Linked DNA regions of Pseudoduganella dura. The main gene of each other region encodes a partner of the protein of the gene in region 2 in a complex. Links are inferred from orthologs where the notes say so. Each region holds a gene or a part of one and is shown on either strand. Other genes may lie near its edges.

The links.
Region 1: the proteins of sbcB (region 2) and ssb are in contact, whole or in part, in a crystal structure (PDB 3C94), measured with the Escherichia coli proteins. The link is inferred for Pseudoduganella dura from one-to-one orthologs.

The regions. Positions count from the first base shown.
Region 1 is NZ_WNWM01000002.1:3,364,298-3,375,594, forward strand. The notes cover bases 3,724-6,487. They hold ssb (single-stranded DNA-binding protein), read left to right. Parts: upstream 3,724-4,738; coding sequence 4,739-5,236; downstream 5,237-6,487. Other genes in these bases: uvrA (excinuclease ABC subunit UvrA), read right to left, coding at 3,724-4,347; GJV26_RS14765 (alkene reductase), read right to left, coding at 5,853-6,487. Also shown: GJV26_RS14745 (ZIP family metal transporter), read right to left, coding at 1-483; GJV26_RS14750 (TetR/AcrR family transcriptional regulator), read left to right, coding at 630-1,235; more of uvrA, read right to left, coding at 1,495-3,723; more of GJV26_RS14765, read right to left, coding at 6,488-6,950; GJV26_RS14770 (LysR family transcriptional regulator), read left to right, coding at 7,060-7,986; GJV26_RS14775 (FAD binding domain-containing protein), read right to left, coding at 7,955-9,106; GJV26_RS14780 (c-type cytochrome), read left to right, coding at 9,393-10,658; GJV26_RS14785 ((2Fe-2S)-binding protein), read left to right, coding at 10,655-11,119; GJV26_RS14790 (xanthine dehydrogenase family protein molybdopterin-binding subunit), read left to right, coding at 11,116-11,297. UniProt on the Escherichia coli protein: Plays an important role in DNA replication, recombination and repair. Binds to ssDNA and to an array of partner proteins to recruit them to their sites of action during DNA metabolism. Acts as a sliding platform that migrates on DNA via reptation.
Region 2 is NZ_WNWM01000002.1:1,611,673-1,623,059, forward strand. Bases 4,199-7,052 are described here. They hold sbcB (exodeoxyribonuclease I), read left to right. Parts: upstream 4,199-4,829; coding sequence 4,830-6,275; downstream 6,276-7,052. Other genes in these bases: GJV26_RS07245 (DUF5610 domain-containing protein), read right to left, coding at 4,247-4,795; pyrF (orotidine-5'-phosphate decarboxylase), read right to left, coding at 6,383-7,052. In the rest of the region: GJV26_RS07220 (CDP-6-deoxy-delta-3,4-glucoseen reductase), read left to right, coding at 1-490; GJV26_RS07225 (MFS transporter), read left to right, coding at 576-1,823; GJV26_RS07230 (HPF/RaiA family ribosome-associated protein), read left to right, coding at 1,959-2,333; GJV26_RS07235 (helical backbone metal receptor), read right to left, coding at 2,334-3,143; GJV26_RS07240 (GGDEF domain-containing protein), read left to right, coding at 3,242-4,195; more of pyrF, read right to left, coding at 7,053-7,198; GJV26_RS07260 (LemA family protein), read left to right, coding at 7,347-7,949; GJV26_RS07265 (TPM domain-containing protein), read left to right, coding at 8,178-9,026; GJV26_RS07270 (TPM domain-containing protein), read left to right, coding at 9,026-9,535; GJV26_RS07275 (VanZ family protein), read left to right, coding at 9,989-10,588; GJV26_RS07280 (hypothetical protein), read right to left, coding at 10,672-11,013; GJV26_RS07285 (hypothetical protein), read left to right, coding at 11,177-11,387. UniProt on the Escherichia coli protein: Degrades single-stranded DNA (ssDNA) in a highly processive manner.

The DNA.
Region 1 (11,297 bases), 1.8 Mb from region 2 along the record:
CTTCATGCCGGCGGCGCTGGACAGCCCCTCGGGAATATTCGACAGGAAAATCGCCGCCACGGTGACAATGCTGACCGCGCCGCCCTTCAGCAACGACAGGCCGATGACGATCGATTCCGGTATGCCGTCCATCAGCGCACCCACCGCCAGCGCCATGCCGCTGCCTTCATCCGGCTTGCGCCCGGTCGAGCGCTTGCGGTGCTTGGCGCCGAACGACGTCAATATCCGGTTGGCCGCCGTGTAGACAATGGCGCCGCCGAGGAAACCGGCCGCGGTGGCGTTGAAGCCGCCGTGGCGGAACGCTTCGTCCATCAGGTCGAACGACAATGCCGAGATCAGCACGCCGCTGCCGAACGCCATGATGGCGGCGATCAGCCGTTGCGGCACCGCGATGTAATAGCCCGCGCCGGCACCCAGCAATAGCGCGGCGCCCGCCACGCATCCCCAGAAGCCCGCCTGGGCCCACAGTGCGATACCGTCCATTCGTCTCCCATGTTGTTTGCCGATTTTCCCGGCTTTACCGGTTTTACCATAGGCCAATTGTCCGGCTATTCAGGGGATGATGCCGTTCGCTGGGCCACCCTGGCAATTTTTCTTGAGGTTTCGCACGCGTGTGCTAAAGTTGACGCATGACGAAAAGCGAATCGACCTACGCCACCATCATCGACGCGGCAATGGACATGGCCGCCGCCGAAGGGATCGGCAAGCTGTCGCTGGGCGAACTGGCCAAGCGTACCGGCATCAGCAAGAGTGGCGTGTTTTCGCGGGTCGGCTCGCTGGAGGCGCTGCAGGGCGCGGTACTGGACGAATACGACCGCCGCTTTGCCGAAGAGGTCTTCCTGCCGTCGCTGCAGGCGGCGAAGGGGTTGCCCCGCCTCGTCATGCAGGTAAACCTGTGGCTGAAGAAGGGCAGCAGCGAGGCGCCGCGCGGTGCGTGCCTCTACATGGCGGGCGCCTTCGAGTTCGACGACCTCGACGGGCCGCTGCGCGACCGGGTGGAGGAGGGCGTGGCGCGCTGGCGCGCATCGCTGCGCAAGACCGTGCTGCAGGCGATGGAGGCGGGCCATTTGCGGCCCGATACCGATCCCGAACAGCTGGTGTTCGAGATCTACAGCCTGATCATCGGCGTGATGCACGACGTGCGCTTCCTGCGCGACGAGGCCGCGCCGCGGCGGATGCATAGGGCTTTCAACCGCCTGATTTCGACGTACAGGAGTTTCAACGAAGTGGAATAGCCGCACCACGCGGACGGGCCGTGCCCGCCCTTTTTTTGATGCTGTTTCGCACAGGTGTGCGAAAAGTCGGATTGAACGAGGAGGCTGTCATGGTCGCTCTGTGGTTGCTGGTGCTGCCCGTCGCCGGGCTGGGGTGGTATGTGGTGGCCGATGCCGTGCGCGCTGTCCCGAAGTGCAACGAGGATTTCACCTTTTACTGAAGGGCAGGCGAAAAAAAGCCGGCTTCAGTGAAGCCGGCTCCCGGGGTATCGGCCGAAGATTATTTCTGCTTCAGCAGCGGCACCAGGTACTTGCCCGTCACGCTGTCCGGATTCTTCGCCACCTCTTCCGGGGTGCCGGTCGCGATGATGCGCCCGCCGCCGGCGCCGCCCTCGGGGCCCAGGTCGACGAGCCAGTCGGCGGTCTTGATCACATCGAGGTTGTGTTCGATGATCACGAGCGTGTTGCCCTGGTCGCGCAGCCGGTGGATCACCTTCAGCAGCAGGTCGATGTCGTGGAAGTGCAGGCCGGTCGTCGGTTCGTCGAGGATGTACAGCGTGCGGCCCGTATCGCGCTTGGACAGTTCCAGCGACAGTTTCACGCGCTGCGCCTCGCCGCCCGACAGCGTGGTGGCACTCTGCCCCAGCTTGATGTAGCCCAGGCCCACGTCCAGCAGCGTGTGCAGCTTGCGCGCGATGGTCGGCACGGGCTTGAAGAACTCGTGCGCGTCTTCCACCGTCATGTCCAGCACCTGGGTGATGTTCTTGCCCTTGTAGTGGACTTCGAGCGTTTCGCGGTTGTAGCGCTTGCCGTGGCACACGTCGCACGGCACGTACACGTCCGGCAGGAAGTGCATTTCCACCTTCAGCACACCGTCGCCCTGGCACGCCTCGCAGCGGCCGCCCTTCACGTTGAACGAGAAGCGGCCGGCGCTGTAGCCCCGTTCCTTCGCTGTCGGCACCGTGGAGAACAGGTCGCGGATCGGCGTGAACAGGCCCGTGTACGTGGCGGGATTGGAGCGCGGCGTGCGGCCGATCGGCGCCTGGTCGACGGAAATCACCTTGTCGAAATGTTCCAGGCCGCTGATCGACTCGTGTTCCGCCGGCTCCGTCTGCGAACCGTACAGGTGGCGCGACAGGGCCGGATACAGCGTATCGTTCACCAGCGTCGATTTGCCGGAACCGGAAACGCCGGTCACGCACGTGAGCAGGCCGACCGGCACCGACAGGGTCTGGTTCTTCAGGTTGTTGCCCTTGGCGCCGGTGATCACCAGCTGGCGGTTCGGGTCCGCCACATGGCGCTTCTTCGGCACCTCGATGCGCATGGTGCCGTTCAGGTACTGCGCCGTCAGCGATTCCTTGTTCTTCAGGATATCCTTCAGCGAACCGGACGCGATCACGTCGCCGCCGTGCACGCCGGCACCCTTGCCCATGTCGACGATGTAGTCGGCGGTGCGGATCGCATCCTCGTCATGCTCCACCACCAGCACGCTGTTGCCGATGTCGCGCAGGTGCTTCAGCGTTTCGATCAGGCGGTCGTTGTCGCGCTGGTGCAGGCCGATCGACGGTTCGTCGAGCACGTACATCACGCCCGTCAGGCCGGAACCGATCTGCGAGGCCAGGCGGATACGCTGCGCCTCGCCGCCGGACAGCGTGTCGGCAGAACGGTCCAGCGACAGGTAATCCAGGCCCACGTTGTTCAGGAACGAGAGGCGCGAGATGATTTCCTTGACGATACGGTCGGCGATGTCGCGCTTGGCGCCCTTCAGCTTCAGCTGCTCGAAGAACGACAGCGTGTCGCGCAGCGGCTTCTCGGCGATCTCGTAGATCGCCTTTTCCTGCTTGCCGGTGCCCACTTTCACGTGGCGCGCTTCCACGCGCAGGCGCGCGCCTTCGCAGGTGGGGCACTTTTTCTCATTGATGAACTTGGCCAGTTCTTCCTTGACGGCCATCGAGTCGGTTTCGCGGTAACGGCGCGACAGGTTGTTGACCACGCCTTCGAACGCGTGCTCCTTGACGACCGCGCGGCCGCGCTCGTTCACGTACGAGAACGGGATCGATTTGTTGCCGGAACCGTGCAGCACGGCGTTCTGCGCGGTGTTGGACAATTTCTCGAACGGCGCATCGAGGTCGAAACCGTAATGCGTCGCCAGGCTCTGCAGCATCGAGAAGTAGAACTGGTTGCGGCGGTCCCAGCCTTTCACGGCGCCGGAGGCGAGCGACAGGTTCGGGAACGCCACGATGCGCTTCGGATCGAAGAACTCGATATGGCCCAGGCCATCGCATTCCGGGCAGGCGCCCATCGGGTTATTGAACGAGAACAGCCGCGGCTCCAGCTCCTGCAGCGAATAGCCGCAGCTGGTGCAGGCGAACTTGTTCGAGTACACGTGTTCGGTGCCGGCATCCATGTCGTAGGCCACCGCGCGGCCGTCGGCCAGGCGCAGCGCCGTCTCGAAGCTTTCCGCCAGGCGCTGCTTGATCTCCGGATTCACTTTCACACGGTCGATGACCACGTCGATCGTGTGCTTTTCCGTTTTCTTCAGCTTCGGCAAATCGTCCACTTCGTAGATCTTCGCCTCGTGCGTGCCGCTCTGCACGCGGAAGCGCACGAAGCCATGCGCCTGCATCTGCTCGAACAGGTCCACGTGCTCGCCCTTGCGGTTGGCCACCACGGGCGCCATGATCATCAGCTTGGTGCCTTCCGGCATGGCCAGCACGGCATCGACCATCTGCGACACCGATTGCGCCGACAGCGCATGGTCCGGGTGGTTGATGCAGTACGGCGTGCCCACGCGGGCATACAGCAGGCGCAGGTAATCGTGGATTTCCGTCACGGTGCCGACAGTGGAGCGCGGGTTGTGCGACGTGGCCTTCTGCTCGATCGAGATGGCCGGCGACAGGCCTTCGATCAGGTCCACGTCCGGCTTTTCCATCAGCTGCAGGAACTGGCGCGCATACGCCGACAGCGATTCGACGTAGCGGCGCTGGCCTTCGGCGTACAGCGTATCGAACGCCAGCGACGACTTGCCGGACCCGGACAACCCGGTGATCACGATCAGCTTGTTGCGGGGCAGGTCGAGGTTGATGTTCTTCAGGTTGTGCGTACGCGCGCCGCGAATGCGGATTTCTTCCATGAATGTATGTGCCTTGAATGCGAGGAAACGACAGGGACGGCCAGCCTGGAGCGATCGCCCGCTCCCGCTTCATGCCACGATGGCAAGGGGCGGGGGCGGCTTTCCGGAGACCCAAGTTAGCCACAATGCTGGCGTTCGATTCGATTTCAAGGTCTCGTGACAGTTTTGATCAAGTCAGGACAAGAACGAGCCGTGGCCGGCAAATACTGTATATAATACCAGTATTCAAAATCTGCTGCTCGCACGCTTGTACATACCGTGTGCGGTGTGGTGCATAGTGTGAGCCCGGCGTGTACACAACAGCACGCATGCCATGCGAAATTCGTCCATCGCATGGTAACGTGTCCGTCTTATAATGTTCGTTTGGTAAAAATCTACGCAGGAGTACTACATGGCATCTGTCAATAAAGTCATTATCGTCGGCAACCTGGGCCGCGACCCGGAAATCCGCTACATGCCGAGCGGCGATGCCATCGCGAACATTGCCGTGGCCACTTCCTTCAAGTCGAAGGACCGTAACACCGGCGAACAGAAGGAAATCACCGAGTGGCATCGCATCTCGTTCTTCGGCCGCCTGGCCGAGATCGTTGGCCAGTACCTGAAGAAAGGTTCGTCCGTCTACGTCGAGGGCCGCCTGCAGACCCGCAAGTACACCGACAAGGATGGCGTTGAAAAATACGCAACCGACATCGTCGCGCAGGAAATGCAGATGCTCGGCGGCCGCGGTGGCGCGGGCGACGCGATGGGTGGCGGTGACGACATGGGTGGCTACGATGCGCCGCCGAGCCGCCCGGCACCGCGTCCGCAGCAGGCCGCCGCGCCGGCACCACGCCCGGCACCGAAGCCGGCACCGAACTTCTCGGATATGGATGACGATATTCCCTTCTAAGACCCAATAGGTAGTAGTCGTAAACAACGCCCTCCAAGTCTTTGATTTGGAGGGCGTTTTCTTTTTTACAATTTTTCTGCTTGGTAAGGTATATCGTGGCAAGGCCATCTTCTGAACAAGCTCCCCCAGTCTGTAGGGCTCGCGGCCATCAAACAGCTTTGGAAGAAATCGATTCGCTCAGGGACGCCGGAAGTAGGTGCCCCGAGCAGGGGCGCCTTGACGTGCTCGCTACTCTTGTTGCGGTGTACAAGGCTCGCCGGCGCCGCTCACGTGATTGAGTTCTTGCTCTACACGCCCGCTCCGTAGTGGCGCAGATGCCCATAACTGCTAGCCGCTGGCCGGTGACGTGCCGTCATTGCGCGCAATCCACGCTGGGGCCAACAGATACCTGCTCGAAAGCGCTCTGCGCGCGGTGCTACCCAAAGCAGTCATCGCTGGCATGCGCGAGCGCCCCGACCCGATCGGCGCATCGCTGAGGATAGCGGGGCGCCCTGAAAGTAGTACAGAGATAGCATTCCAGCTTGCCGTCCGTGGCCACGGGCAATAGCTACGACGACCTGGGGCACGCCGGGTGAGCCCCCGCATGACCAATCAAGCACCCCATCGCCATAACGCTTCACGCGGCAAGCGCCGGATAGTCCACATAGCCTCGGGAACCCCCGCCATAGAACGTGAACGGATCGGGCTCGTTGTAGGGTCCGCCCTGCGCGATGCGGCGCACCAGGTCGGGGTTGGCGATGAATTGCCGGCCGAAAGACACCATATCCGCCCGGCCGTCGCGAATCAGCCCGTCGGCCGCCTCGGGGCTCAAGCCACCGTTGGCGATCACGAAGCCGCCGTAGTTTGCGCGGACAAGCGACAGTAGTTCATCCATGTCCGGCACGCCGCCCCAGGCATTCGTGTCGGCCGCGTGGACGTAGCCGACCCCGTACTCTTCGAGCATGCGCAGCAGGTAGCCATAGGTATCGGCCAGCGCAGGGTCGCCGGCATTGTTGTACAACGCGAACGGCGAGATGCGCACGCCGATGCGCGAGGCAGGGAACGACAGCATCACCGACTCGATCACCAGACGCAGGAACCTTGCGCGGTTCTCGACGCCGCCGCCGAAGTCGTCGGTGCGCCGGTTCACAAGAGACGACAGGAACTGCTGCGGCAGGTAGCCGTTGGCCGCGTGGATCTCCACGCCATCGAGCCCCGTATCGAGCGCGTTGGCTGCCCCGATGCCGAATGCGCGGACGGCACTGAAGATCTCTTCCCGCTCCATGGCGCGCGACGGCGAGGCAGCGATGCGCGTGTACTGGCCGTTGCGCAGCATGCCGTACACCTGCAGCAGGTGCAGGTCGTCGTTGACGCCCGATGGCGACAGTGGCGCCGCGCCGCCGAGCAGGGCATAAGAGCTGACGCGCCCGCTGTGCCACAGTTGCATAAACAGCTTGCCACCATCCCGGTGAACGGCCGCCGCGACGCGCCGCCATCCTGCCACCTGTTCCGGTGTGTAGATGCCCGGCGCCAGCTCGAACGCCGCCGACATGGTGGAGACATTGGTGGCCTCCGAAATGAGGAGGCCGGCCGATGCGCGTTGTTGATAGTATTGTGCGGCGAGGTCATCGGGTACCCCGTCCCTGCCCGCACGGCTGCGCGTCACCGGCGCCATGGCGACGCGGTTGCCAAGGGCGAGGCCGCCGAGCATCGCGGGTTGCAAAATGGCTTTCATGGTTTGCTCCTTTGGTGTCTGCTGTCGATGAGGCATCGTAGCCGCAGCACGGGGTGGTGATAATCCATCCCGGCCGCAAAGGGGCTTTGCCCAATTCGCAAAGGAATCGATGGACCGCTTTTCGGAACTTAATGCCTTCTGCGCCGTTGCCACGAGCAGCGGCTTTTCCGCCGCGGGCAGGCTGCTCGGGCTGGTACCGTCCACGGTCGCGCGCCTCGTTGACGGCCTCGAGGCGCGGCTGGGCGCTCCGTTGCTGAACCGGTCGACGCGCCAGGTCACGCTGACCGAGGCCGGCACCGAATATTTCGTGAGGGCGCAGGCCATCCTGGCCAGCCTCGAAGAGGCCGACGCCGCCGCGGGTTCTGCACACTCGGGGCCGCAAGGACTGCTGAGGGTGAGCGCGCCGGTCGCCTTTACCCGGCTGTACATCGCGCCGCACCTAGCCGAGCTCCAGCTACGCCATCCGCGGCTGGAACTGGAACTGATGGTGTCCGACGCGCTGTCGGACATGGTGGGAGAGGCGATCGACGTGGCGATCCGCATCGGCGCCGCGAACAGCCAGCCGGACCTGGTGGCCAGGCCGCTCGCCGGCCACCGGCGCATCGTATGCGCCAGTCCTGCCTATCTCGAACGCTGTGGCACCCCGCAAGTGCCCGCGGACCTGCTCCGGCACGAATGCCTTCGCTTCGCGTACACCAGCCTGTTGCGCCGACCGGGATGGCGCTTCCTGAAGGATGGCGAGACCCTCGAGATCGCGGTGCGGGGCAGGCTCATTGCCAACAGTTCGGACGTGCTGCGCCAGGCGGCGCTCGATGGCGCGGGCGTCGCGCTGCTGCCCGACTGGCTGGTCAGCGCGGATGTGGAGGACGGCAGGCTGGCCGCCTTGCTGGCGGACTTCGAGAGCAACCCGGGCCCGATGGACGTGGGCGTGTTCGCCGTCTACCAGCCGAGCCGGCGCGGCTCCGGCAAGGTGCGGGCATTCGTTGACTTCATCGCCGAGCGTCTCAAGGATTCGTGTGGGATCGGCTGCCCATGATGCCGGCGCCGAGTTCCACACCCCACTGCCCCAGCTCGCGGGCCGCCGCCAGGCGCACGCGTTCCCAGGCGCCCAGCCGGCTGTCTGAGTAACCCTCGCGCAGCGCATGGGCCAACGCCATCGCATCCGCCGCCGCCTTGCCGGTACCGCTGGCGGTATGCGGCCGGATGACGGCCGCGGCGTCGCCCAGAAGCAGCACGCGCCCATCCCGCAATACCGGTGCCTGCAAATCGACGATCGCCTGGACGAACGGCTGCGCAGTCGCCTCGACCAGCGCCCGCAGCGAAGGCGCCAGGATGGAGCCTGCTTCCGCGCGTAATCCATGCGCCGTTTCGCGCGTCATGGCGCCGGGCGGCAGCGATGCCTCGTGTCGCTGGCCATCCCTGTCGGTCAGGATGGCATGGAGCATCGCGCCGGCAGCCACCGGGCGGTACCATACCCAGTTCCAGCGCCGTTGGCCAAAGCCGGTGGCGCCGTCCGTGCCCGGTACGGGATAGGTAAGGAACATGTGCCGCTCCCCTTCCTGGAACACGAACGTGTGGTCGAGCCGGTCCCGCAACGCTTCCGGCAGTTCCGTTTCCGGAATTAAGCCGCGCCACGCCACGTAGCCCGCATAGCGCGGCAGGAGATCGGGGAACATCTGCCTGCGCACCTTCGAGCGGGCGCCGTCGGCGCCAACCAGCAGATCGGCACGCACTTCCCGTCCATCCGTCAGTTGCGCGATCACCATGTCGGACCGCTGTTCGTATACCGTCAATGCTAGACCGGCGTGCACTGCCGGCTGGGCATCCCACAGCACGCCGTATAGCGCATTCCACGAGGTCTGCGTCTGCGGCATGTGCAGCCGCCGGATCACGTTGTCGTCCTGGTCGAGGAAGATGCGGTCGACCGTCGTTACACCAGGTGTGCCGTGCCAGCCGATATCGGCCTGGTGAAGGGCACGCAGCATGTCGCCCTGCAGCACCAGCCCGCCGCCGCGGCCGGACAGGTCCGAAGGCGAGCGCTCGAAGACTTCCACGTCCCATCCTTCGCGGCGCAGCAGTGCCGCAGTGGTCAGCCCGCCGATGGAACCCCCGATGACGACGGCCTTGCGGCCATCCGTTTTAGCTTCCTTGTTCATCGCACTTCCTTTCATTGTTGGCGTCAAGGTAGGGCGGGCGGCCGCCTTCGGCAAGGCGGCGCGGCGCAAAAGGCCTTTGCCGATCCTGCAAAGCCGGAGCGGCCGTCCGCTGCCAGAATCCACATCGCCTAACGCAGTTTAGGCGCCGGGGCACGCGTCCGGTTCCCTGTATAGCCTAGTCGCGCGCTGGCCAAAGGGCGGAGGCCAGGCGCTGCGCGTTATCCCATAATTTTTCGGACAGCCATAACCTTCGGAACGACGGTATCCGCCACCACCAGGAAGACGCATGAAGACCAAACTGATTGTCACCGGGCTGCTGGGCGCGGGCGCGATCCTCGCACTGTTATATGGCTGGAGCCGCGAGCCGGCGATGCCCGCCGCGGCCGCGCAAATGCCCGCGGCATCCGCCCAAGTGCTGGAGGAAGGACGGCGCATCGTCGCGCTCGGCGACTGCATGGTTTGCCACACCTCGACCACCGGCAGGGCCTATGCGGGCGGGCTGCCGCTGAAGACGCCGTTCGGCACCATCTACAGCACCAACATCACGCCGGATGCCGAAACGGGCATCGGGCGCTGGACCCAGGCTGCCTTCACGCGAGCACTGCGCCGCGGCATCGCCAGCGATGGCCACCTGCTTTACCCGGCCTTCCCGTATACGCACTACACGCGCATGAGCGACCGCGACATCGGTCTGGCGTACGCATACCTGATGAGCCGGCCGGCCGTGCACTACACCCCGCCGCAGAACGACCTCGTCTTTCCGTTGAACTTCCGGCCGCTGCTGGCGTTCTGGAACGTGCTGTTCCTCACGCCCGGCACCGGCTCGGAAGCGCCGCGGGATGGCACGACGATCAAGCGCGGCAGCTACCTCGTCGACACCCTCGGGCACTGCGCTTCCTGCCACAGCGGCCTGAATCCGCTGGGCGGGGAGCGCAAGCCGGCGTTCGGCGGCGGCGAGATCGACGGCTGGCATGCGCCGGCACTGACGCGGCTCGCGCGGGGGCGCAACCCCTGGTCCGAGCAGCAGCTTGCCGACTACCTGCACAGCGGCCTGGCCCTCGGGCACGGCGCGGCCAAAGGGCCGATGCGGCCCGTGGCCGAGCGGCTTGCCGAAGTGCCGCGCGCGGATGCTGTGGCTATGGCCAGGTACCTGATTAGCATCCAGGAAACCCCACCAACAGGATCGACCGGGACGTCGATCGCCGCGGCATCGGCAGCAAGCACCATCGCCCAAGGCAGAATTATCTTCGCCGCCGCCTGCGCAAACTGCCACGCCCCGCCCGCCGCGATGATGCGGATCGGCGGCCGCCCCGCGCTTGCCCGCAGCAGCGCCCTGCTGTCCGATACGCCGGTCAATTTCGTGCAGACCGTCCTCGCGGGCATCCCGTGGAACAGCGGCTCCGCCGTGTATATGCCGCCATTCGCGCCGGCCTTGACCGACGAGCAGATCGCCAGCCTGGCGGTCTACCTGCGCCAGGACTTGGGCGGACAGGCAGCATGGCAAGACGTCGCCAGGCAAAGCGCAGCCATTCGCAAGGAACTTCGACCATGACCACCAACCTGAAGCTGAACGGCCGCGCAACGCGGTTTTCCTCCGACCCCGACACGCCCCTGCTCTACGTGCTGCGCAACGAAGGGAGACTGAACGGCGCGAAGTTCGGTTGCGGCATGGGCCAGTGCGGCGCCTGTACCGTGATCGTCGATGGCGAAGCCGTGTTCTCGTGCCTCGCGCCGCTGGCTACGCTGGAGGGGCGCTCCGTGCGCACCGTGGAGAGCCTGGGAACGGCCACCGCGCCGGGGCCGCTCCAGGCGGCCTTCATCCGGCACCAGGCGGCGCAATGCGGCTACTGCATCGCCGGGATGCTGATGCGCGCGCAGGCCCTGCTTGACCGGATTCCGCAACCGACCGACCAGCAGATCCGCGAGCACATGGAGCCGAACCTGTGCCGCTGCGGCACGCACACGCGTATCTTCGCGGCCATCAAGGACGTGGCCAATGGAGGCAACCCATGAGCATCGACAACCAGGTCAATACAGGGCGCCGGGCATTCCTCGGGGGCGGCGCGTTGGTCGTCGCGTTCTCCTTGCTGCCATCGCTGGCTCGCGCGGAATTCAACGGCATGGGCGTGCCGCCGGTCGCCAACCCGAAGCTGGCGGGCAGCCTGCAGCGCACACCCATGCTGGATGCCTG
Region 2 (11,387 bases):
CACGCTGAAAGAGCGCGACATCCTGCGCTTCGAAGGCCCGCTGGGCACGTTCTTCGTGCGCGAAGATTCCGACAAGCCGATGGTGCTGCTGGCCTCGGGCACCGGTTTCGCGCCGATCAAGGCGATCGTCGAGCAGATGCGCTCTTCCGGTTCGGATCGCAAAATGGTGCTGTACTGGGGCGGCCGCCGGCCCCGCGACCTGTACATGCACGCGCTGTGCGAGCAATGGGCGCGCGAACTGCCGAACTTCAGCTACGTTCCCGTGGTATCGGATGCGCTCGACGAAGATGGCTGGACCGGCCGCACCGGCTACGTGCACCAGGCCGCGGTGGCCGACCTGCCCGACCTCTCGGGCTGGCAGGTCTATGCCTGCGGCGCGCCGATCGTCGTCGAATCGGCCAAACGCGACTTCGTTGCGCAATGCGCGCTGCCGGAAGACGAGTTCTACGCCGACGCCTTCACTACCGAAGCCGACCTGGCCCAACCCTGATCCCGAGCGCGATCCCGGTCCCCGCCGGCCCGCCCGGCCGGGCGGGACCGCGTATTCTTCACTGAATACTCACCCTGATCGCTTCATGTCCACATCCAACGGCTTCGCCGTCCTGCGCCACCGCAATTTCTCGTTCTACCTCGCCGCCCGAATCCTCGGCACCCTCGCCGTGCAGATGCAGAATGTCGCCGTCGGCTGGCAGGTGTATTCGATGACGCACAACCTGTTCTACCTGGGCATGATCGGGCTGGCGCAGTTCGCGCCATTCCTGCTGCTGATCCTGCCGGCCGGCCATGCCGCCGACCGCTACAACCGCCGCAACATCGTCACCGCCTGCCTGGCCACGCAGCTGGTCGTCGGCCTGCTGCTGCTCGCGTTCGCCCACAGCGGCATGACCGCGGTGTGGCCGGTCTTCGCGGTGCTGGTGCTGTTCGGCAGCGCCCGCGCGTTCATGGGGCCGGCCACGCAGGCGATGCTGGTGAACCTGGTGCCCCAGCAAGACTTCAGCAAGGCCGTCGCCCTCTCCTCCTCCAGTTTCCACGTGGCCGTGATCGCCGGGCCTTCGCTGGGCGGCCTGCTGTACATCCAGGGCCCGACCGCCGTCTACTCGATCGCCGCCGTGCTGTTGCTGGTCGCAACAGTGCTGATGGCGAGCACGAAGGCGCCACCGCAAGCCTCGCACCGCGAGCCGGCCACATGGCACAGCGTGCTGGAAGGGCTGCGCTTCGTGATGTCGCGCCCGATCGTGCTGGGCGCCATCTCGCTGGACCTGTTCGCCGTGCTGTTCGGCGGCGCCACCGCCCTGCTGCCGGCGCTGGCCCACGACGTGCTGCATGCGGGCCCGGAAGCGCTGGGACTGCTGCGCAGCGCGCCCGGCGCCGGCGCCGCGTTGTGCTCGGTCGCGCTGGCGTTCTTCCCGATCACGCGGCGGGTCGGCGCCTGGATGTTCGGCGGCGTGGCCGTGTTCGGCGTGGGCACCGTGGTGCTGGGCACCACCACCACGTTCGCCATCGCTCTTGCCTGCCTGCTGCTGATGGGCGCCGGCGACATGATCAGCGTCTACGTACGGCACCTGCTGGTGCAGTACGAAACGCCGGACGCGATCCGCGGCCGCGTCAGCGCCGTGAACTCCGTGTTCATCGGCGCCTCGAACGAACTGGGCGAATTCGAATCGGGGGTGACCGCCGGCTGGATGGGGCTGTCGCGCGCCATCGTGTTCGGCGGCGCCGCCACCCTCGTCGTCACCGGCGCATGGATCAAACTGTTCCCCGTGCTCGCGAAGATGGACCGCTTCCCGCACCACGAAAAGGAACTGGCCGGGCAGGCGAAGTAAGTGTTATGGCCTGCGCGGCGGATTTCCTCCAATCTCGCGACTTGCTCTTGAAAACCGGACAATGTGCTGCACTTAACAACAGGAAGGCACCGTACCGCGTAATATCGAGCAACAGCACAACGAGGAGGAGTAACGATGCAAGTTCAAGTCAACACCGACAAGTCCATCACCCATGATGCCAGCCTGGACCAGCACGTGGAAAACGTGGTCCAGTCCGCCCTGCAGCGCTTCGGCGAGCACATCACCCGGGTCGAAGTCCACCTTGGCGACGTCAACGGCAGCCAGAAATCGGGCGGCAACGACAAGCGCTGCATGATGGAAGCCCGCGTGGCCGGCCTGCAGCCGATCGCGGTGACCGACCATGCAAGCGAGGTGCGCCAGGCGATTTCCGGTGCTTCAAGCAAACTGGTGCGCGCACTCGACACCGCCCTCGGCAAGCGCAGCGACGTCAAGCACAATACGCCCGTCGCCGACCTGGTCGAGCCCGATCCGGTCCCGGCCGACGACTGATCAGCCCCCGGCCAGCGCGCGCAGGTACGACAGCCCGGCCAGTGCCCGGCTGCCGTACCAGGACATCATCTCCCCATCCACCAGCTGCACCGGCTTGCCGAGCTGCTTTTCCAGCGCGTCGGCATGCGCTTCCGTAAACCGGTACGGCTCGGTGGACAGCAGCACCTGGTCGATGTCCGCCACCAGCGCATCGCTCCAGTCGAAACGGGGATAGCGCGCCGCTCCGGCGCCGTGGTCCTGGCCTGTCGCCGGCGCCATCGCCGGCACGCTCCAGCCGATTTCCGCCAGCATCGCCGCGATATACGTATCGCGCGACACCGTCATCCACGGATCCTGCCAGATGCAGTACAGCACGCGTTGCGGTGGCCCTTTCGGCATGGCGCGCAGCGCGGCCAGCCCGGCGGCAAAGGCATCGGACCAGCGCCGCGCCGCCTCTTCCACGCAGAACACGCCGCCCAGCAGGCGGGCCAGCGCCAGATTGTCCTCGGGCTGTTGCGGGTGGGTGACGATCACGTGCGGCACGAACCCGGCAAGCAGGTCGGCCGTCGGCTTTTCGTTTTCATCGATGTTGACGACCACGTGGGTGGGGGCCAGCGCGCGGATCCGGTCCAGGTTGACGTCCTTGGTGCCCCCCACCTTGGCAATGTCGCGCACCACGTCCTTCGGATGGATGCAGAAGCCGGTGCGCCCCACCAGCCGGCCGGCCAGCCCGAAGTCGCACAGCATCTCGGTAATCGAGGGTACCAGCGAGACGATGCGGGCGTTCGGATCGGGGCGGTGCGGCTGGCCGAGAGCGTCGATGAGACTCATGTTGTAAGAGTAAGTAAAAGTAATGGTTTGAAACAAGTTCAGCCGCGTTGCAGTGGCTTTCATGCGCTATCATGGCATGACTTCCTGGAACCCCCGCCGTGAAACTACTCAGCACGTTCGCCGCCTCCCCATACGACATCGCCGCCCTGCAGCTGTTCCGGGATGCCGATGCCGCCAGTGCCGCCACCCTGCTTGCGCACTGCCCGGTCATGCTGGCGGCCGCCGGCGAAGTGATTTCGAGCCCGGCCAGCCCCCAGCTCGTGATCGTGCTGCGCGGCGCGCTGGCCGATGCCACCGGCGACGGTGCCACGACCAGGATCCTGCCGGGAGAAAGCGCCGGCGAGCAATCGGTGCTCGACGGCGAGGCCGACCTGTCCGGCCTGAAGGCGCTGGAAGAAAGCGAACTGCTGCTGGTCGATGCCGACCTGGCGTGGCGGCTGATCGAAGAATCCGACGGCGTGGCGCGCAACCTGCTGCGCTTGCTGTCGTTCCGCATCCGCGCGGCCAGCATGCAGTTGCGCCGGCGCCAGAAGCTGGGCGAGTTCTACCGCCAGCTGTCGCTCAACGATGGCCTGACGGGCCTGTACAACCGCGCCTGGCTGAACGACGTGCTGCCGCGGCTGGTTTCCACCGCTCATGCGACCCGCGCGCCGCTGTCGCTGATCATGCTCGATCTCGATCACTTCAAGGGCTTCAACGACCGCCATGGCCACCTGCAGGGCGATGGCGCCTTGCGCCTGGCGGCACGGGTACTGGCCGGGGCGCTGCGCCCCGCCGACTTCGCCGTGCGCTACGGCGGCGAGGAAATGATGGTGATCCTGCCGGACACGGCCGGCCCCGTGGCGGCGGGCGTGGCCGAGCGGCTGTGCGAATGCATGCGAGAAGCCGTGGTGTTCGACGACATGCGCCTGCCGCTGCCGCATATCACCGCGTCGTTCGGCGTGGCCTGCCTGCTCGATGGCGGCGACGATCACGCGCTGATCGCCGCGGCCGACAGTGCGCTGTACCGCGCCAAGGCCGCCGGCCGCGACCGCGTGGCGGTTGCCGCCTGACCGTGGAGATGCCGTGCCGGTTGCGCCATGGCGGCCGTGCCGGGCGACGCGTTACGCGGCTTCCTTCTCTTCCTTCGGCTGCGCCATCCTGGCCGCGAAGCTGTCGAACCCCCTGGTGACGAATTCGTAGGTCTTGTCGATGTTCGCGGCCACGTCGCCGCCCAGCGCATTCAGGCCCTTCAGGATATCGCGCGCTTCCTTGAACCCCTGTTCGACGCCGCCCTTCACCGCGTCCATGAACTTTTGCAGCGCCGCGTCGTCTTCCATCTGCGGATTCTGCCGCTTGAAGACTTCATAAAACCCGCTGGCCAGCGACACGATGCGGTCGGCCGTCGCCTGCGGCGAATTGTCCTGGCGGGCGGCGTTCTGCACCGCGTTCTCGCCCAGCTCGGCCCGCAGGGCTTCGTTGATGCTGGTGATGGCCGACTTGTACAGCAACGCCTGCGGGTTGCCGCCGACGCCGATCGAGATCGTCGCCGACGCTTCCATGATCGACACGTTCAGCTGCAGCTTCGCCCGGGCGGCGGTCACTTCGCCCTGGTTCGCCACCTTCGAATCGGTGGAGATGGCCTTTGAATTGAGGGAAACGCTATTTGCCACGATAATCTCCGGTTATGACACGACTAAGCCACTCATGAGCAACCACACCTTTCTCTGGCACGACTACGAAACGTTCGGCATCGTGCCGCGCCGCGACCGTCCCGCGCAATTTGCCGCCATCCGCACCGACGCCGACCTGAACGAGATCGGCGAGCCGGTCATGCTGTACTGCAAGCCTGCCGACGACTACCTGCCCGACCCGCAGTCCTGCCTGATCACCGGCATCACGCCCCAGCATGCCCTGCGCGAAGGCGTGCCCGAGCACCAGTTCGCCGCCACGATCCAGGCGCTGTTCGCCGAGCCGGGCACGGTCGGGGTCGGCTACAACACGATCCGCTTCGACGACGAAGTCACGCGCTTCCTGTTCTGGCGCAACCTGATCGATCCCTACGCCCGTGAATGGCAAAACGGCTGCGGCCGCTGGGATCTGCTGGACGTGGTGCGCATGTGCCACGCGCTGCGGCCCGACGGCATCGAGTGGCCTCAAGGTGATAACGGCAAGACCAGCTTCAAACTTGAATTATTGACATCAGTCAACAATTTAACGCACGAGGCGGCGCACGACGCACTGTCCGACGTGCGCGCCACGATCGCGCTGGCGCGGTTGATCCGCCAGCGCCAGCCACGGCTGTGGGACTTTTGCCTGGCGCTGCGCGACAAGGGCCGCGCGGCGGATGAAATGGGCCTGCATCTCGCCCGCGAGCTGCGCAAGCCGTTCCTGCATGTCTCGGGCATGTTTCCGGCCGAACGGGGCTGCCTGGCGCTCGTGTGGCCGCTGGGCCAGCATCCGACCAACAAGAATGAAGTACTGGTCTGGGATTGCAGCCACGACCCGCGCGAACTGTTCACGCTGGACGCGGACACCATCCGCACCCGGCTGTTCAGCCGCGCCGAGGCGCTGCCGGAAGGCATGAGCCGGCTGCCGATCAAGAGCGTGCACCTGAACAAGTCGCCCATGCTGGTGGGTAACCTGAAGACGCTCAGCCCGGAGATGGCGCAGCGCTGGGGCATCGACATGGAACTGGCGCTGACGCACGCGCAATACGCGGCCGACGGCCCCGACCTGGCCGCGCTCTGGGAGCAGGTGTTCCACCGGCCGCCGGCCGAGCCGGCCGATGTCGACGAAGACCTGTATGGCGGCTTCATCGGCAAGGAAGACCGCCGGCTGCTCGACACGCTGCGCCGCGAAACGCCGCAAAAGCTGGCAGTGGCGTCGCCGCACTTCCAGGACGACCGGCTGGCCGAACTGCTGTTCCGCTACCGCGCCCGCAATTTCCCGGACACGCTGTCGGAACAGGAACACGAGCACTGGGAGCAGCACCGCGCCGCGCGGCTGCTGGAAGGCGCCGGCGGCGCCCGCAGCGTCGACCAGCTGTTCGGCGAGATCGACCACCTGGCGCAATCGGCCGACGAGCGCGCCGAAGCGATCCTGGGCGCGCTGTACGAGTACGCCGAGATGATCGTGCCGCAGTCGTATTGATACCGAAGGAAAAAAGACCCTGTTTGGAAAATTGGGGACGGACCCTGTTTTCGACGGCCCCGCGATGCGGTCCGTCCTTGTTCGCGAGCCTGTTTTTCAGCGCTGTTTCAGCGGTGGGCGTTGATCACCAGGCGCGTCTCTTCGGCCACGCGGCGCGCGGCGGCGGCGAAGTCCTCGCCCGCCCGCGGCGCCGCGTACAGGATCGCGCGCGACGAATTGATCATCATGCCGGTGCCGGCATCCGTGCGGCCGGCGCGCACCGTGGCTTCGATGTCGCCCCCTTGCGCGCCGATGCCCGGGATCAGCAACGGCATGTCGCCGACGATCGCGCGCACGGCGTGGATCTCTTCCGGGAAGGTGGCGCCCACCACCAGCGCGCACTGGCCGTTGCTGTTCCACTTGTCGGCCACGAGCTGCGCCACGTGCTGGTACAGCGGCTTGCCGTCCACCTCGAGGAACTGCAGGTCGGAACCGCCCGGGTTCGACGTGCGGCACAGCACGATCACGCCGCGGTTCCATTCCATGTACGGCTCGACCGAATCGGAACCCATGTACGGGCTGACCGTGACGGCGTCCGCGCCGTAGCGGTCGTAGGCTTCACGCGCATACTGCTTCGCGGTGGCGCCGATGTCGCCCCGCTTCGAATCGAGGATCAGCGGAATATGCGGGTACTTGTCGCGCAGGTAGGCGCTGATGCGCTCGAGCTGCCCTTCAGCGCCCAGGGCCGCGAAATACGCGATCTGCGGCTTGAAGGCGCAGGCCAGGTCGGCGGTGGCGTCGATGATCGCGGTGCAGAAGCGGTAGATGCCGTCCGGGGTACCGCGGAATTGCGCCGGCAGGCGCTCCATGTCCGGGTCCAGGCCCACGCACAGCAGCGAGTCGTTGGCGGCCCAGGCGGCATTCAGTTTGTTGATGAAATTCACGGCGGCCCCTTAGTCAGAAAATTTGCAAACCCCGCATTATAGCGGCCGGCCCCCGCCCTTCCAGCTATGTGCTGCACCGAACAATACGATCCTGGCCGAGCATGTATAGTGCCTTCAACACCGGAACGTGTCATTTCAAGGAGGAAGCATGCGCAACAACTTCGTACGCTGGATCATGATGGGCCTGCTGACGGCCGTATTGTCTGGCTGCGGCTACAACGACTTCCAGAGCAAGGATGAAGCCACCAAGGCAGCCTGGGGCGAAGTCGTCAACCAGTACCAGCGCCGGGCTGACCTGATTCCCAACCTCGTCAACACGGTGAAGGGCTATGCTTCGCACGAGCGCGAGACGCTCGAGGCGGTCACGGCGGCACGCTCGCGGGCCACCAGCATCCAGGTGACGCCGGAGGTGCTGAACAATCCCGCCGCCTTCCAGAAATTCCAGCAGGCCCAGGGCGAACTGTCGTCGGCGCTGTCGCGGCTGATGGCGGTGTCCGAGCGCTATCCGGACCTGAAGGCCGACACCAGTTTCCGCGACCTGCAATCGCAGCTCGAAGGCACGGAAAACCGCATCACGGTGGCACGGCAGCGCTACATCACCACGGTGCAGGATTACAATGTGCTCGCGCGCCGTTTCCCCACCAACCTGACGGCAATGATGTTCGGCTATGAAGTCAAGCCGAGCTTCACGGTGGAAAACGAGAAAGCCATCTCGACCGCGCCGACCGTCGACTTCGGTGCCAAGAAGTAAAACGAGTGATAACAAGTGATTGCGGGAGCTGAGAACGTCATGCCGCTGGGTCCGCAGGACAATGCACCACCCGCCGCCCCGCGGCGGCGCACGCGCGAACACCCTTCCGAAGGCAAATGGCTGGGTACCGCCGAGGCCACCAACGAGCGCGACGTGCGCGGCCCCGGCCGCCGGCGCGGCTTGCGCGGTCTGGTGCGCCGGCCGTCGAAGGGCTGGCTGGGCCACTGGATGGTGCGCTACCTGGTCCTGGTCGTGCTGCTGTGCTGTGCGCTGCTGTTCGTCGAAGCGGCCCGGGCGCAGGCCCCCCAGGCCGATCCTTTCGTGCCGGTGCCGGAACTGAAGGCGCGCGTCACCGACCAGGCCGGCATGCTGACGGCACAGCAGCGCGGCGCGCTCGAATCCGTGCTGGCCGACCATGAAACCCGCACCGGCAGCCAGATCGCCATCCTCCTCGTGAAAAGCACCGCGCCGGAGGCGATCGAGCAATACAGCATCCGCGTCACGGATGCCTGGAAGCTGGGCCGCAAGGGTGTCGACGACGGCGTGCTGCTGGTGGTGGCGAAGGATAATCCTTCCTCGCTGCGCCGCCTGCGCATCGAGGCCGGCCGCGGCGTGCAGGGCGTGCTGACCGACGCCCAGTCGAAGCGCGTGCTGCAGGATGTGATCGCGCCACACTTTCGCAACAACGATTACTACGGCGGGCTGAGCGCGGGCGTATCGGCCATCGCCACCTTGCTGGACAAGGAACAATTCCCCGCCCCCGCCGCCAAACCCGCGCAACAGGCGCGACAGGCGCAGGCGGACGGCATCGGCGGGTGGATCTGGCCGGCCATCCTGTTCGGCGCATTCGTGCTGCTGCCGATGTTTCGCGGCCGTGGCCGCGGACGCAGCAGCGGCCTGCACCGCTCGGGCTGGGGCTCGAATGCCGCCGGCGTACTGATCGGCAGCGCGCTCGGCAGCGCCCTGGGCAATGCCCACCGCGGTGGCGGCGGCTTTGGCGGCGGCAGCTTCGGTGGCGGTTTTGGCGGCGGCGGCGGCGGCACATTCGACGGCGGCGGCGCCTCGGGAGACTGGTAATGGATGCGATTGCACGCTGGCGCCGCGCGTTGCGCCACCTGACGACAGGCTCCGGTACCGGCCGGCGCTGCTTCCCCGAACCGGTACTGGCCGATATCGCCGCCGCGATCGCGGCAGGCGAGCAGCGCCATCGCGCCGAAGTGCGGCTGGTCGTCGAGCCTGCGCTGCCATTCGGCGCGGCGCTGGACGGCATCGCCAACCGCGACCGCGCCCGCGAACTGTTCGCGCAATACGGCGTGTGGGACACGGAAGAAAACTGCGGCGTACTGATCTACGTGAACCTGGCGGACCACGCAGTCGACATCGTGGCCGACCGCAATGTGGGGCGCCGGATCGCGGAAGACGAATGGCAGGCCGTATGCCGCACGATGACCCAAGCCTACAAGCGCGGCGAGTTCGGCGGTGGCACCGTGGCCGCCCTGAACGCCCTGGCCGACCTGCTGGAACGGCATTTCCCGGCCGACGGCGCGCGACCCAACCAGTTGCCCGACGAAGCCGTGATCCTGTGAACTGCCCTCCCGTCGCTGCGATGATTCCTGCGCAACCAGGCATTATCGCCAAGTGAGCGCCAGGCGCGTCCGGCGAAAAGGCGGAGTTACCCGCACAGTTATTCGAAAAAATAATATCTATTATCGAAAATCAAAATTGGACGAATATGTGGCGATGCAGCATGATTACACCTGTCTCCACTATTCTCCTCCAAGATAATAGTTTGAAGCCCGCCAAACCAGCGGGCTTTTTTTTTGGCGCGGCCAGCGCCAGATCAAGGGAGTTTGCGCGCTGTCATGGCGACGTCACATTGATTCCTTATACTGAATTCATCTGCCACACATGCAACCGATATGCGTGGTGGCAGTTCAGGTGTGCTTCGGCACACCGCTCCGAATTCGCATTATTCCCATTGCCGCCATCCTTCGGCGTACTGGCAAGTGCACCGGCGTCGATGCACCCGAGGTCGCTTCATGATCGCTGCATCGATTATCGCTGCATCGATTATCGCTGCATCGATTGTCGATACGTCGATCGTCAATGCCTCGATCGTCGATCCGGCGATTGCCGGTCGATCCACCATCTCTTGGCCCGGACAGGGTTTTGCCCGCCGCACCGGCGGGCTCTTTTTCCCTTCCATGCTATGGTTACGCTTTACCAATACGATGTATCGCCCCGTGCTGAAACTACTCCATCTCCTGCTGCTGACCTCCGTCCATTCCCGCTTGCGCTATTGGGGCGCCATGGTGCTGTTCGCGCTGATCGTCATCATCGGGTCGATTCCCGGCGCCCGGGCCGATGCGGCCGAGGTCGCGTCCGGCGTCGTGCTGCACTCGTGCGCGTACGCGGTACTGACATTCCTGGTGTTTACCGGCAGTAGCGGCACGCCGGCCCAGCGCACCTCGAAAGCCGTGCTGACGATCGCGGCAATGGGTGCCTTCGATGAAATGGTGCAGAGCTTCCTGCCCTACCGCCACGGCGCGGTCGGCGACTGGATGGTCGACTGCACTTCCGCCATCGTGACGTCCACGCTGCTGTGGACATTGTGGACCACCCGCAAGGTTCCGACCTGAACGGCAGACTCCGCGCCATCGCGGGCTGAATGCCAGCGCAGAACCGGCCTGGATGCCGGCCGGGGGCCGTGCTCCCGGTCGCGTCAACGCTTCCGGCAATCGTTTTCAATATCGGCAAACACTTGCCGGCGACGGTTTTCACGGGCAGAATCCCAATCGTGTCCTAGGCGCATCCGGCCGGCCTGCACATCCATGTCGATCTTGCGCAGCATGGCTTTCGTCTGGCGTTGCCGTTGCAACCCCACCATGCCGCCGGTGGCATGCTCGGCATCGAGGCGCATGTCCACCAACTGTTCCACCTTTGCCAGCCGGACCAGCGCATACAGCGCCTGGCGCAACACATGCCGCTTGCGCCGGCCACCCGGCCCGCCATAAGCTGCGTCGACAAGATCCGCGATCACCGTTTCCGTCCGATGCTTGAGCATAATTACCCTTATAGTTGTCTAATACAATACTTATGCGAGTAATTATCAAGCTGCATCGAACCCAACAGTTTGATTTGCATCAAGCGTCATCTTCATGGCGCGAACGCATCGGTCCGTGACGGTCCACAATATATTCGGGCATGGAGCCCATTCGGAGACAGCCGTGAAAAATATACCCGGTAACGCAGCAAGCCGTTTCGCGGGCCACCCCGCCCTGCCGCGCATTGCACTGGCCGCATGCGTGCTGCTGGCCGGCTGCGCCGGCACGCAGGGCGGATCGGGCGTGGCGGATAACGCGGGCATGGCCACCGGCCATGCCGAAGGCCGGAGCGATGGCGCCGGGATCGCCGCCACCGCAACGGGCACCACGGACA